2 regions of the Micromonospora sp. NPDC050397 genome follow, and region 1 is predicted to be linked to the other one. Evidence: riboswitches for the same ligand, from Rfam matches in the RefSeq annotation. Region 1 holds a riboswitch; the other holds the start of a gene.

The links. Region 1 has a riboswitch for thiamine pyrophosphate ahead of ACI2K4_RS26805 (ECF transporter S component). Riboswitches for the same ligand answer to the same signal wherever they lie in the genome.
Region 2: another riboswitch for thiamine pyrophosphate. It lies ahead of thiE (thiamine phosphate synthase); the one in region 1 lies ahead of ACI2K4_RS26805 (ECF transporter S component).

The regions. Positions count from the first base shown of each region.
Region 1 covers NZ_JBJDPS010000010.1:119,556-127,119, forward strand. Annotated here, with positions in the region: gene ACI2K4_RS26790 (sugar isomerase domain-containing protein) at 1-741, opposite strand, end outside; gene ACI2K4_RS26795 (TIGR03943 family putative permease subunit) at 800-1,672, opposite strand; gene ACI2K4_RS26800 (permease) at 1,672-2,628, opposite strand; TPP riboswitch at 2,966-3,072, shown strand; gene ACI2K4_RS26805 (ECF transporter S component) at 3,149-3,733, shown strand; gene ACI2K4_RS26810 (ABC transporter ATP-binding protein) at 3,789-5,252, shown strand; gene ACI2K4_RS26815 (energy-coupling factor transporter transmembrane component T family protein) at 5,249-6,049, shown strand; gene ACI2K4_RS26820 (hypothetical protein) at 6,121-6,804, opposite strand; gene ACI2K4_RS26825 (ABC transporter permease) at 6,821-7,564, opposite strand, start outside.
Region 2 covers NZ_JBJDPS010000003.1:372,180-379,743, forward strand. Annotated here, with positions in the region: gene ACI2K4_RS12610 (thiamine phosphate synthase) at 1-562, opposite strand, end outside; gene ACI2K4_RS12615 (thiazole synthase) at 751-1,563, opposite strand; gene thiS (sulfur carrier protein ThiS) at 1,569-1,769, opposite strand; gene thiO (glycine oxidase ThiO) at 1,790-3,007, opposite strand; gene thiE (thiamine phosphate synthase) at 3,001-3,645, opposite strand; TPP riboswitch at 3,640-3,749, opposite strand; gene ACI2K4_RS12635 (ThuA domain-containing protein) at 4,121-7,564, shown strand, end outside.

The sequences.
Region 1 (7,564 bases):
TCGGCGGATGCGGCCGGCGTAGTGGGCCTCCAGGGCGTGGTTGTGCTCGTCGCCGGCCGGGATGTTCGCCGACAGGTAGACCGGTGGGGTACGGCCGGCGTCGAGCAGCCGGCGGACCACCTCGACCACGATCTGCTGGGCGAGCAGTGCCGCCGTGATCGAGGAGACCGCCCCCACCGCTCCCCCGTCCGGCAACGGCAGGGCGGCGTCGCCGTACGGGGCACCGTTGTCGAGCACCACGTCGGCGAGGTCGGCGAGCTTGCGCCCGGAGGGGTGGCGGGAGTCGACCCGGTCCGAGTGCTCTCGTGAGGTGATCGCGATCAGCGGGTGCCCGCGCTCCTTCACCAGCGTGGCGAACTCCACCATGGCGCCGTTCACCCCGGAGTTGGAGGCGAGCACGAAGATGTCGGCGGGGTGCACCGGGACCAGTTCGTAGAGGCGGTGCGCCACCTCCGGGTCCCGCTCCAGCATCGGGCCGAGCACGCTGGCCGGCTCACCGCCGCGCAGCACCACGTCCCGCAGCGAGATCCGGTTCGTCGGCACCAGGCCGCCGGCCCGGCCGGCTATCTCCATGGCCAGGGCCTCCGAGTGCCCGGTGCCGAAGGCGTGCACCACCCCGTCGTCGACCAGCGCGGCGGCGATCAGGTCGGCCGACCGACGTACGTTGTCGCGCTCACCCTCCGCCACCCGGGCCATGGTCTCGGTCACCAGGGCCAGGTAGTTCTCCGCGCTCAGGGTCATCGTCGTCGTCCCTCTCCCCCGTCGTCGCCCCGGACGGACGGGGTCGGTGCCGACGGGCTCACTCGTACGGTTGCTTCGGTGCCTGGACCTGGCGCCACGACTCCACGTCGAGGTACGGGATCTCCTCGTCGTTGACCGGGTCGGTGCCGATCCGGTCGGAGTAGCGGCCCACTACCTCGACCCAGGTGTCCGGGGCCAGCCCGGTCGGCGCCTCGCCGGTCAGGCCGAGTTTGATCGGGCGACCGTCGGCCGCGCAGCAGGAGAGAATCATCCGGGCCAGGATCGGCGCGCCGTCCGATCCGGTGGCGACAAAGCCGGTGAGCTGCACCCGACGGTCACCGAGTGACTCGCCCTTGTCGAAGATGGCCCGGGAGGCGTAGTCGAGCACCGGAAGCTTCACCGGGTCGCCGTCCGGCAACGGCGGGTAGTCCGACAGCGGTTGACTGCCGAGCGCGGTGCCGGCCTGGTCCGCCGCGTACGAGCCGAGGGCCGGCGGGGCGACCAGCAGCAGGCCGAGCACGGGCAGGATGAGCAGCCAGCCGACCCGGGGCTCGTGGTGGCCCTTGCCGCCGTGGTCATGTCCGTGGTCGTCCTCCGCCGCGCCGTGGTCATGCCCGTGGTCGGCGTACTCCGCCGCGCCGTGGTCGGCGTGCCCTGTCGCGCCGTGGTCGGCGTGCCCTGTCGCGCCGTGGTCGGCGTGCCCTGTCGCGCCGTGGTCGGCGTGCGGCTCGCGGGCGCCGGAGCGGCGGGCGGCCGGGCGGAGGTCGTGCAGGAGCGTCATCACCGCGGCGACGATCAGCAGGACGGCGGAGGCGATCAGGAACGGCCGCAGCCCCTCCTTGACGTAGCGCAGGTACATGTCGGTGAAGCTGGCCTTGAGCACCGCCCCACCGAGCAGCAGCAACACCACGCCCTGTGCCTGTCGGTTCATCAGAACACCACCGCTCCCACTCCCACCGCCACCAGGATGGCGATCGCGAACGTCGCCGGGGCGAACCGGAACGCGAACCGGCGCCCGAAGACACCGGCCTGCATCGAGATCAGTTTCAGGTCGACCATCGGCCCGACGACCAGAAACGCCAGTCGGGAGGTGAGCGAGAACTGGGACAGCGACGCGGCCACGAACGCGTCCGCCTCCGAACAGATCGACAGCAGTACGGCGAGCACCGCCAGGGCCAGCACCGACAGGATCGGGTTGTCCGCCAGGGTCTGCAACCACCGCTCCGGCACCAGTACGTTGATGCAGGCCGCGGCCATCGCACCGAGCACCAGGAAGCCACCGGCGTGCACCACGTCGTGCCGTACGGCGGACCAGAACGCCCGGCTCCTGGAGACTCCTTCGAGGTCGGGGCGGTGCGGCAGCCGGATCCAGTCCGCCCGGCCGAGCCGCAGCCAGAGCCAACCCATCACCATCGCGACGATCAGGCTGGCGACGCCGCGACCCACCACCATCTCCGGGTTGTTCGGGAAGGCGACGGCGGTGGCGGTGAGCACGATCGGGTTGATCGCCGGGGCGGCGAGCAGGAACGCGAGCGCGGCGGCGGGGGTGACGCCCCGGCGGATCAGCGACCCGGCGATCGGCACCGCGCCGCATTCGCAGCCGGGCAGGACCACCCCGGCGCAGCTCGCCACCGGCACCGCCAGCGCGGGATGTTTCGGCAACGCCTTCGCCCAGAAGGAGCGGGGCACGAAGACCGCGATCACCGCGCTGAGCACCACCCCGAAGACGAGGAACGGCACCGCCTGCACCATGACCGAGACAAAGACCGTGGTCCAGGTCTGCAACCGTGGGCTGGAGATCGCCTCGGCCACCGGGTTACGGAAGACGACCAGCAGGATCAAGAGCCCCGCGAGCACTTCGACCGAGCCGATCCGGTCGCCGAACAGGCGGGGCCGGGGTCGGTCGAGGTCGGCTTCGGGCGTACCCGGGGGTGGGGGTGGGGTGGGTCCACGGCCGGGACCGGCGGTCGGGCCGGCGCGGTCCGGGCTCGCCGGACGACCCTCGGTGCTGTCGCCGGCGGACGGGATCGTCCAGTCGATCCCGTCACCCGTCTCGGCGCGACGATCGGTCGCGCGGTCGGGGGCGGTCACGGTGGTCTGCTCTCCTCGCTCGGCCGGGATGTGGCAGCTCACCCTAACCCGAGCACCGGTGTCCGCCACCACACTCGATCGATACGGCGCTGTCCCGGGCGGCCGGTCGGTGCTAGCGTCGCCGAAACAACTTCACATCCGACAGGGGAGCGCACAGCGCTGAGAGTGCGGGATGACATCCGCAGACCCTCGAACCTGATCTGGGTAATGCCAGCGCAGGGAGTTCGGTCATGCTCCGGCCACGCCGGAGTCCGGCATCGCGCCGGCCGAGGCGTGCGACTTCTCCTGGTTCGTTCCGAGGACTGGGAGGCACCACATGAAAGGCTCCACCGGCAACCGCTGGCGCACACTCGACATCGTCGTCGCGTCCACCCTCAGCGTCGCGTTCGGCGTCATCTTCTGGGCCTGGGGCCTGCTCTGGAACGGCCCGGCCGACGCGATCCCGCTGCCGGGCCGCGCGTTCCTCTACGGCGTCTGGCTGGTGCCGGCGGTCCTGGGCGCGTTGGTGATCCGCAAGCCGGGGGCCGCCTTCTACACCCTGACCCTGGCCGCACTGGTCTCGGTGGCGCTCGGCACCAGTTGGGGCTGGACCCTGGTGGTCCAGGGTCCGGTCGAGGCACTGGCGGCGGAGCTGGCCTTCGCGGCGTTCGCCTACCGGGTGTACCGCCTGCCCGTCTCCCTGCTCGCCGCGATCCTGGCCGGGCTGGCGGCGGCGATCTACGACGTCTTCGTCTGGTACCCGGACACCGCCTGGGGCAGCTTCCGCCTCCCCTACGTGCTGATCACCGCCGCCAGTTCGCTGGTGGTGGCCGGACTCGGCAGTGTCGCCCTGACCCGCTCGCTGGCCCAGACCGGCGTGCTGGACCGCTTCCCCGCCGGCCGCGAACGCGCCACCGTCTAGCCCGGCGGCCTGTGCGGAGGGCCTGCTACGGGGGAGAGCGGAAGAGGTGGTGGGTGTGGGGACCGGGGTGGTGTTGCGGGGGTTCGGCTGGCGGCACGCCGGGCGGAAGCGGTGGGCCGTACGCGACCTCGACCTGCGGATCGAACGCGGAGAGCGGGTGCTGTTGCTCGGTGCGTCGGGGGCGGGCAAGAGCACCCTGCTCGCCGCGCTCGCCGGCCTGCTCGCCGAGGACTCCGGTGAGCAGCAGGGGACGATCGAGGTCGACGGGGACGACCCACGTACGGCGCGGGACCGGGTCGGCATCCTGTTCCAGGACCCGGAGAGCCAGCTCGTGATGGTCCGGGCCGGTGACGACGTCGCCTTCGGACTGGAGAACCGGGGCGTACCGGCCGGCGAGATCTGGTCCCGGGTCGACCAGGCCCTGCACCGGGTCGGCTTCCCGTACGGGCGGGACCGCTCCACCGCCTCGCTCTCCGGCGGCGAGCAGCAGCGGCTGGCGTTGGCCGGCGTACTCGCCCTCCGGCCCGGCCTGCTCCTGCTCGACGAGCCCACCGCCAACCTCGACCCGGCCGGCGCCGCCCTGGTCCGGGCGGCCATCGGCGCGGCGGTCGACCCGGGCACCACCCTGATCCTGGTCGAACACCGGGTGGCCGAGGCGCTGCCGCTGGTCGACCGGGTGGTCGTGCTCGAACCGGGCGGCGGCGTCCGCGCCGACGGCACCCCCTCGGCGGTCTTCGCCGCACACGGCGACGCGCTCGCCGACGCCGGGGTGTGGGTGCCCGGCCGCCCGGTGCCCGCCCGCCCGTCCGCCACCGCCGCCGGTGACCTGCTCCTCACCGCCGACCGGCTCGGCCAGCCACCCCGGCTGGCCCCGACGGACCTGACCGTACGGGCCGGTGAGGCGGTCGCCGTGCTCGGGCGCAACGGGGCTGGCAAGACCACCATGGCGCTGCACCTCGGCGGGCTGCGCAAGCCCGGCACCGGTCGGCTGACCGCCAGTCCCGCCCTGGCCGGAGCGGATGCCGGGACACCTCCGCACCGGTGGCGGGCCGCCGCGCTCACCCGCCGGATCGGCTCGGTCTTCCAGGACCCGGAACACCAGTTCCTCAGCCGTACGGTCTTCGACGAACTCGCCCTCGGCCCGCGTCGGACCGGGCAACCGGAGGGTGCCGTACGGGCCACGGTGGAGCGACTGCTCGCCCGGCTGCGGCTGGACCGGCTGGCGGGCGCGAACCCGTACACCCTCTCCGGCGGCGAGGCACGGCGGCTGAGCGTGGCCACGGCCCTGGCCACCGCACCCCGGCTGCTCGTACTCGACGAACCGACCTTCGGCCAGGACCGGCGTACCTGGATCGAGATGGTCGACCTCCTCGCCGACCTGCGCGACGCCGGACACGGCATCGTCACGGTCACCCACGACCCGGACTTCGTCGACGCGCTCGCCGACCGGACGGTCACCCTGGCCGGCGGCGACCACGAGGGTACGGGCGTCCGCACCGCGCCCGGAGTCGCCTCGTGATCGTCACCGGACCGGTCGGTACGTCGACCGCACCGCTGGCCCGGCGCAACCCGGTCGCCAAACTCGCCGCCGCCCTGGTCTTCTCGTTCGCCCTGGTCGCCACGATCGACCCGGTCGCACCGGCGGTCGCCATCGCGATCGAACTCGCCGTGCTGCCGCTGTTCGGCATCGGCTACGCCACCCTGCTCCGGCGGATCTGGCCGCTGCTGCTCAGCGCGTTCGGTGTGGTCCTCACCATGGTCCTGTTCGCCGCCGACCGGGACGGTGCGGTGCTGCTCGACGCCGGGCCGCTCACCGTCACCACCGGTGTGCTGCACACCGCGCTCGGGCTGGCGCTGCGACTGGTCGCGGTGGCGCTGCCCGGACTGCTGGTCTTCGCCACCACCGATCCCACCGACCTGGCCGACGCGCTGGTCCAGAACGCCAAGGCGCCGCCGAGGTTCGCGCTCGGCGCGCTCGCCGCGTTCCGGATGCTGCCGCTGCTCGCCACCGAGTGGCAACTGCTCGGCATGGCCCGACGGGCCCGGGGTGTGGACGCCGGACGCAACCCGGTCGCCCGGCTGCGACTCTTCGCCGCCACCGCGTTCGCCCTGCTCGTCGGGGCGATCCGGCGCGGCACCCGACTCGCCACCGCGATGGACGCCCGGGGCTTCGACAGCGGTTCGCCACGTACGTCCGCCCGGCGGCAACGGTTCACCGCCGCCGACGCCGCACTGGTCGCGGGTGCCGCCGTACTGGCCGGGGTGGCGTTGGGCGTCAGCGTCCTGCTCGGTACGTTCCGACCCCTGATCGGTTGAGCCCGCCCGGCCGCCCTTTCCCAACGACGGCCACCTGCACGTCCGGCACCCGGACCGGGCACCGGGACCGGTCACCCCGGTTCGGCGGTGACCTTGCTGGCGGTGACCGTACCGCCGGTGTTGGGGCCGGTGGCGGTGACGCTGTCCCCGGCCTTCAGGGTGGCGAGCGAACCGGCACGGGCGATCGTCACGGCGGTGTCGGCGCCGGTCCGTACCGTGACCACGGTGCCGTCCGGGGTCTCCAGGTAGACGGTGCCGCCGTCCACCAGCTTCACCGTGCCGGTGGTGGTCTGTGCCGCGCCGGAGCCGGCAGCACCCTCGCCCGTGGCGGAACCGGGAGTGGGAGCGCCGTCTGCCGTACCGGCGTCACCGGGCCGGTTCGCGAGCCGGCCACCCGAGTAGCCGGCGAATCCACCCGCACCGCGCTCGCCACCCCGGCCGGTCGCGCCCGGACCGACACCGGACGGGTCGCCGTACGACTTCTGCGCCTGGACCCCGCCGACAAAGCCGCCGACCAGCAGCACCAGCGCGGCGAGGTAGACGGTGGCCCGGTTCCACCACCGCCGCCCCGCCACCACGGCCAACTCGTCCGCCAGATCGCCACCCCCGGACGCGCCACCAACCGACCCGTTTGGAGCCGGCGGGGCATCCGGAGACAGTGGGACATCCGACGGCGGTGGGAGGTTCGTCGTGGTGTCCCGGACCACGCCGTGGGCACCCGGCGACCGGCGGCCCCAGCGCTGCGCTCTTGTCATGACTGCATCCCCGAGGTCACTCGTAGCGGAGGGCGTCGATCGGGCGGAGACCGGCCGCCCGGCTGGCCGGCACGCAGCCGAAGAAGAGTCCGATCGCGACCGAGACACCGAGCGCCAGCGCGATCGAGCTGGGTACCACGACCGGGGTGACACCGACGATGGTGAAGCGGCTGCCGACCAGGGCGGCGGCCACCCCGAGCCCGCCACCGACCACGCTGAGCATGGTCGCCTCGGCCAGGAACTGGGTGAGGATCACCCGACGGGGTGCGCCGAGCGCCTTGCGGATGCCGATCTCCCGGGTCCGCTCGGTCACCGTGACCAGCATGATGTTGGTGATGCCGATCCCGCCGACGAGCAGGCTGATCCCGGCGACCGCGCCGAGCAGCACGGTGAAGGTGTCCGCCGTCTCGGTCTGGGTCCGCAACAGTTGGGCGGCGTTCTGGATCCGGTACGGCGCACTCCTGTTCGCCGCCCGTGCACCGGCCGCCGCGGTGACCCCGAGTCGCTGGTCGAGGATCGTGGCGATCTGCGCCTCGGCCTCGTCCACCCGGTCCGCCCCGCTCGCCTCGACGACCACCGAGCCCACCGGGCCGTACCCGGTCAGCGTCTGCTGCACCGCGGTCAGCGGGGCCAACGCCACGTCGTTGGCATCCTGGAAGCCGGTCGCCGAGCTCTTCTCGGCGAGCACCCCGACCACCGTGTAGAGGGCACCGGCGACGGTCACCTGCGCGCCGACCGGGTCCACGCCGGGGAAGAGTTC
Region 2 (7,564 bases), on a different contig from region 1:
GCAGCCGGGCGACCAGCTCGGCCGGGTCGTCGGCGCGCATCACCGCGCCCATCACCGCCACCCCGACCGCGCCCGCCGCCAGGCAGGCGCTGACCTGGTCGGGGCCGATGACGCCGCCGAGCGCGAGCGCCGGCACCGGCGTACGCCGGACCAGCCGGGCCAGGCCGACCGGTTGCAACGGCGGACCGTAGCCGGGCTTCGAGGGGCTGGGAAAGACCGGGGAGAGGGTCACGTAGTCCTCCGTGGTGAGTCGAACCAGCTCCGCCGGGTCGTGGCAGGACCGGCCGACCAGGGGCAGTTCCGGCGGTGGGTACGGTCCCGCCGACGGCAAATGCACCGAGGTCCCGCCGAGCGGGTCCGGCCCGGCGACCAGGAGGGTCCCGCCGACCGGGGCGAGAATTTCGCGCAGGGCGTCGGCCAGGGCCAGTCGTTCGTCCCGGGGCAGGTCCTTCTCCCGGAGCAACACCCAGCGCGCTCCACCGGCCACCGTCGCCCCGACCACCTCGGTCAGTGGCCGGCGGGCCGACCGTCGGTCGGTGACCACCACCAGCCCGTGCGGCACACCCGGCCCGGTACGCGGCGGCGCCCATTCCGAACCGTCCGGACCGGATCGTTCGAGCGCCGCCGGACCGGAACCGTCCGAACCGGGTCGGCCGGCACCGGCCGACCGCGCGACCGGTGGTGCGCCCGCCGCAGGTCCGGCCGTCACAGGTCCGGCCGTCACAGGTCCGGCCGTCACAGGTCCGGCCGTCACAGGTCCGGCCGTCCCTCGTCCGGGCTGGAGGCCAGTGCGTGGAAGCGTCGCGGAATCCGTCCGGCTCCGGCGGCGAGCCAGCCGGCGTCCACCGCGCAGCGCATGGCGGTGGCCATCCGTACCGGCTCGGCGGCCCGGGTCACCGCGCTGGCCAGCAGCACCCCGTCGCAGCCCAGTTCCATGGCGAGCGCCGCGTCGGAGGCGGTGCCGATACCAGCGTCGAGAATGACCGGGACGTCCACGTTCTGCCGGATCAGTCGGATGTGGTGCTGGTTGCCGATGCCGAGGCCGGAGCCGATCGGGGCACCGGCGGGCATCACCGCCGCACAGCCCGCCTCGGCCAGCCGCCGGGCGAGCACCGGGTCGTCGCTGGTGTACGGCAGCACGGTGAACCCGTCAGCGACAAGCTGGTCGGCGGCGTGCAGCAGCTCGACCGCGTCCGGCAGCAGCGTACGGTCGTCGCCGATCACCTCCAGCTTCACCCACGAGGTGTCGAACGCCTCCCGGGCCAGCCGGGCGACCTTGACCGCCTCGGCGGCGGTGTAACAGCCGGCGGTGTTCGGCAGCAGCCGTACCCCGCACCGGTCGAGCACGTCGAGCAGCCCGCCGTGCATGGTGGCGGCGGTGTCCACCCGGCGCAGCGCCACCGTGACCAGTTCGGTGCCGCTGGCCCGGATCGCCTGCTCCAGGACGTGCAGGTTGGCCGCGCCACCGGTGCCGAGGATCAGTCGTGAGCCGAACGTCTCCCCGCCCAGCTCGAACGGTGCGGTCAGCGGCGCCTTGGTCCCGCTGGCATCGGTCGACAACATCCCGCTCACCCGCCCTGGGCCGCGGTCAGCACCTCGACCCGGTCGCCGGGCCGCAGCACCGCCGCCGGCCAGCCGGTACGCGGCACCACCTCGCCGTTCACCGCGACGGCCACCCCTCGGGTCTGCCCGGTCACGGTGGCTACCAGGTCGGCCACGGTCACTCCCTCGGGCAGCCTGTGGTCCGCCCCGTTCACGGTCAGCTCCACCGAAACCTCACCCTCTCCGCTCACCGGATCTCCTCTCGCCCAGCTCGGCCCGATTCGCCCGTCCCGTTCGGCCCCACCACTCGGCCGGCTCCGGTTCGGAGCGGGCCGAACCGGTCCGGCCGCAACGGCGTCAGCAGCGGATCGGGTACGCCGCCGGTGAGCAGGCCGACGACCAGGTCGGCGGTGACCGGGGTCAGCAGTACGCCGTGCCGGTAGTGCCCACCCGCGACGATCACCCCGGGGCGGTCCGGCAGCGGGCCGACCACCGGGGCGTTGTCCGGCGTACCGGGTCGCCGTCCGGCGGTCGCCTCGACCAGTTCGTACTCGGCCAGTTCGGGGACGAGGTCGGTGGCCGACTGGAGCAGTTCCAGCACCCCGCCCGCGGTGACCGTGGTGTCGCCGCGCTCCTCGACGGTCGCGCCGACCACCACCTCACCGTCGCGTCGGGGCACCAGGTAGACCGAGCGCCCGTCGGCGTAGCCCCGGATCACGTGTCGGAAGCCGGGCGGCTCGCCACCCGGCGCGCGGAGCCGGAGGATCTGCCCCTTGACCGGTCGGATCGGCAGCCCGGTCAGCGCGGCGACACCACAGCCGGCCGCGACCACGACGGTGCCCGCGTCCAACTCGTCGAGGCGGTGCACGGCCGACGGCACCAGCACCACACCGGCTCTGACGGCTGCCGTACGCAGGGCGGTGACCAGCCGTCGCGGATCCACCTGGTGGTCGTCGGGGGCGTGCGCGCCGCCGCGTACCCGGGGGGCGAGCAGCGGTTCGCGCTCGTGCAGTTCGGTGGCGTTCAGCGCGGTGATCGGCAGCCCCAACCCCCGCTGGTACGTCCAGAGCCGGCGTGCCTCGGCCAGGTCGTCGGCGGTACGCCCGACCACCAGCGTGCCCTCGGTGCGGTAGCCGAGTTCGTCCCGCCCGCTCAGTCCGGCGCTCGCCGCGACCTCGCTGGCGAACCCGGGCCACCGGGCGGCGGACTCGAGCAGCAGCCGGGTCAGCGCCTCCTCACCGAAGTACGCCTCCGCGACCGGGGCGAGCATGCCGGCCGCCACCCCGGACGCCCCGCTGCCCGGCTCGGGATCGTGCAGCATCACCCGCAACCCCCGTACGGCGGCCCCCCAGGCCACCGCCAACCCGATCGGTCCACCCCCCACCACCGCCACATCCGCCCGCCGCGCGGTAAGGAAGGGCCCCTTGTTATCGGATTCGGATGTATAGGGGGCCCCTCCTAACATGTCGGGGCTCCGGCGCGTCCGAGCGCGGCGAGCAGTTCGGCGGTGGCCCGGGACGGGTCGGCCACGGACGAGACCGCACCGACCACGGCCACCCCGTACGCTCCCGCCTCCACCAGCGCGGGCACCCGCGCGGCGGTCACCCCACCGATCGCGATCACTGGTACGTCCACCGCTGCGGCCACCCGCGCGATGCCGGCCGGTCCGATCGGTTCGGGCAGCCCGTCCTTGGTCGTGGTGGCGTAACACGGCCCGACGCCGAGGTAACTGGCGCCGTCGGCGACCGCCTCGCGCGCGGTCTCCGGTGCGCGGGCGGTGGCGCCGAGCACCGCGCTCGGCCCCAGCACCCGCCGGGCTGCGTCGACCGGCAGGTCGAGCGCGCCCACGTGCCCACCTGCGGCGTTCGCCGCGAGTGCGACGTGCAGCCGGTCGTTGACCAGGCAGGTGGCGCCGACCGAGGCGCAGAGGTCGACCACCCGCCGGGCCAGGTCGTAGGTCTCGCGGTCGGTCGCGTCGTCCTCGACCCGGACCTGGACCACGAGTTCGGGACCGGCGACGGCGAGCGCCGCACGCACCGTGGCAAGAGGATCACACCCGGTACGGGTGTCGGTGATGAGATGCAGTCGTCCCAGTGGGGGCACGGCAACGCTCCTCCCTGCGCCGGCATTACCCGGATCAGGTTCGACGGTCGGGGGCTTCCAGCCCCCCTCTCAGCCCGGTACACCGGACTCCCGTGGGTTACTTGTCGAACACCCTACGACGGGGAAGCTGATCCGCCAAGGGGAAGAACGTCACAGGGGCGGACCGGAGCGACGAACACAACAGCGGAGACGGCCGGACGGGGGACCCGGAGACACCGATCGGAACGGCGGGATCGCGCTGGGTTTTGTCTGTCCTATCCGGAAGATCCACCTCGGTTACCCAACCGTTACCGGATTTGGCTTGTTGTTGTCTTGCCCGCCTCGCGCTGACCAGCATTAATTTGTTCAGCGACAAGACAAATTTCGGCGGTGCGGCCACGGCGGGCCAGGCTGCCGGAACCCACACCCCCGAACCGGTCTTCGGCGAGCCGGCCGGGGATCCCCCGTTGTCCTCATCGGACGAAGGAGATCCTTCGTGTCAAGACCTCGCCCGCGCCGCGCGCTGCGCGGCGTCCTCAGCCACGCGCTGCTGAGTCTCGCGGTCGCCGTCACCTCGACGGCGACCGCACTCGTAGCAGCGCCGACCGCGGCACAGGCCGCCCCGGCCGCCGCCGCGGCAGACCCCTACTCGGTTCTTGTCTTCTCCAAGACGGCCGGGTTCCGGCACGGCTCCATCCCCTCCGGCATTGCCGCCATCCAGCAGCTCGGGGCGGCGAACGGATTCACCGTCGACGCTACCGAGGACGCGACCGCGTTCAACGACGCCAATCTCGCCAACTACAAGGCTGTGATCTGGCTCTCCACCACCGGTGACGTGCTCGACGACACCCAGCAGGCGTCGTTCGAGCGTTACGTCCGGGCCGGTGGCGGTTACGTCGGCATCCACGCCGCCTCCGACACCGAGTACAACTGGCCGTGGTACGGCAGCCTGGTCGGCGCGTACTTCAACGCGCACCCGGCGAACCAGCAGGCCACGGTCAAGGTCGAGGACCCGGCGCACCCCTCCACCGCCGGACTGCCGGACAAGTGGTCCCGCTTCGACGAGTGGTACAACTTCCGGACCAACCCGCGCGCGAACGTACACGTGCTGGCCAGCCTGGACGAGCGGAGCTACACCCCGGGCACCGGTGCGATGGGCGCCGACCACCCGACCGCCTGGTGCCAGGAGTACGACGGTGGCCGTTCCTGGTACACCGGCGGCGGCCACACCAACGAGTCGTACGCCGAACCGCAGTTCCTCGCCCACCTGCTCGGCGGCATCGAGACCGCCGCGGGTGTCGTGGAGGCCGACTGCGGCGCGACGAAGACCAGCAGCTTCGAGAAGGTGTCGCTGGACAGCAACACCAACAACCCGATGGAGCTGGACATCGCCCCGGACGGGCGGGTCTTCTACGTCGAGCGGGACGGCCGGATCCAGATCATCAAGCCGAACACCGGCACCACGGTCACCGCGGTCACCCTGCCGGTCTTCACCGGCAACGAGGACGGCCTGCTCGGCATCCAGCTCGACCCGGACTTCGCCACCAACAACTGGGTGTACGTCTACTACGCCCCGGCCGGTGGCGCGGCCCGCAACTACCTCTCCCGGTTCACGGTCGAGGGCGACATCATCAACGCGGCCAGCGAGAAGGTCGTGCTCCAGGTCCCGACGCAGCGCAACACCTGCTGCCACGCGGGCGGCAGCATCACCTTCGACAGCCACGGCAACCTCTACCTGGCCCTCGGTGACAACACCAACCCGTTCGAGTCGGACTCGTACACGCCGATCGACGAGCGGCCGGGCCGGCAGGACTTCGACGCGCAGCGCTCCTCGGGCAACACGAACGACCTGCGTGGCAAGGTGCTCCGGATCCACCCGGAGGACGACGGCACCTACACCGTGCCGGCCGGCAACCTCTTCCCGCCGGGCACCGCGCTGACCAAGCCCGAGATCTACGCGATGGGCTTCCGGAACCCGTTCCGGATCGGCATCGACCCGGCCACCGACACCCTGTACGTGGGTGACTACGGACCGGACGCCGGTGCGGCGAACCCGAACCGTGGCCCCGAGGGCACGGTCGAGTGGAACATCGTCGGCCCCGGCAACTACGGCTGGCCGTACTGCCACGGCGCGAACTACGCGTACAACGACTGGACGTTCCCGTCCGGCCCGAGTGGGGCGAAGTTCGACTGCGCCGCGCCGGTCAACAACTCGCCGAACAACACCGGCCTGACCAACCTGCCGCCGGCCATCTCGGCCACGGTCGACTTCGACTACAGCGGCAACCCGCTGTACCCGGAGATCGGCGGCGGCGGCGCCCCGATGGGCGGCCCGGTCTACCGGTACGACGAGAACCTGAACTCGGAGCGGAAGTGGCCGGCGTACTACGACGGCAAGGCGCTGCTCGGCGAGTGGAACCAGAACAAGATGTACACCATGCAGGTCACCGAGGACGGCAAGTCGCTGGTCGACATCAACCAGTTGCTGACCGGCATGACCATGCTGCGGCCGATGGACTTCGAGTTCGGTCCGGACGGGGCGCTGTACCTGATCGAGTGGGGTACCGGCTTCGGCGGCAACAACGACAACTCGGGCATCTACCGGATCGACTACATCGCCGGTGAGCGGTCCCCGATCGCGGTGGCGAACGCCGAGCCGACCTCCGGCCCGGCGCCGCTGGCGGTTCGGTTCTCCAGCGCCGGGTCGCGTGACCCGGACGGTGGCACGCTGACGTACGCCTGGAACTTCGGCGACAACGCCACCTCGACCGACCCGAACCCGTCGCACACGTACGCGGCGGCGGGCAACTACAACGCGCAGCTCACGGTCACCAACCCGAAGGGTCGGACCGCGGTCGCGAACGTACTGGTCACGGTTGGCAACACCGCGCCGACGGTCGCCATCGAGTTCCCGCCGGACGGCGGCTTCTTCGAGTGGGGCGACCTGGTCAAGTACAAGGTCAAGGTGACCGACCCGGAGGACCAGACGATCGACTGTGACCGGGTGGTGCTGCAGTACTACCTGGGCCACGACCAGCACGCGCACCCGTTGCAGTCGTACACCGGCTGTGAGGGTTCGGTCCAGACGCTGCTCGCCTCCGGGCACGGTGCCGAGGCGAACGTCTTCGGTGTGTTCGAGGCGGTCTACACCGACGGCGGCGGCGCCGGCGGTTCGCACGCGCTGACCGGGCGGGCGCTGGAGCAGCTCCAGCCCAAGCGCAAGCAGGCGGAGTACTTCTCCTCCACCGGCCGGCTGCCGGGCAGCGCCAGCACGGGTGACCCGGGTGTGGCGCGGCAGGCGACGACCGACCCCGCCGGCGGGTTCGAGAACATCGGCTGGATCGAGAACGACGACTGGTGGGCCTTTGACCCGGCGAACCTGACCGGCATCGACTCCATCCGGTTCCGCGCGGCCTCGGCCGGCGGCGGCGGGCGGATCGAGGTCCGCGTCGGCGCGCCGGACGGTCCGACGGTCGCCACGGCCGACGTACCGAGCACCGGTGGTTGGCAGACCTTCGTCGACGTCACCGCCAACCTGACCACGCCGAGCACGGTCAGCGGTCCGCTCTACTTCGTGGCCCGCAACCCGGTCGGCTCCAACGGAACCGGCGCGATCATCAACGTGAACTGGGTCGACTTCCTCGGTCGCGGTGTCACCGACAACGCGCCGCCGGTCGTCACCGCTTCGGCGAACCCGACCGCCGGCATCGCGCCGGTGCAGGTCAACTTCACCGGTACGGCGACCGACCCGGAGAACGACGCCCCGTTCACGTACGCCTGGGACTTCGGTGACGGCGGCACGGCGAACACCGCCAACGCCACCCACACCTACACCGTTCCGGGCAACTTCACCGCCACCCTGACCGTGACCGACGCCCGTGGCGCCTCCACGTTCGTCAACATCCCGGTCGAGGTGACCGCGCCGAACACGTCCTGCTTC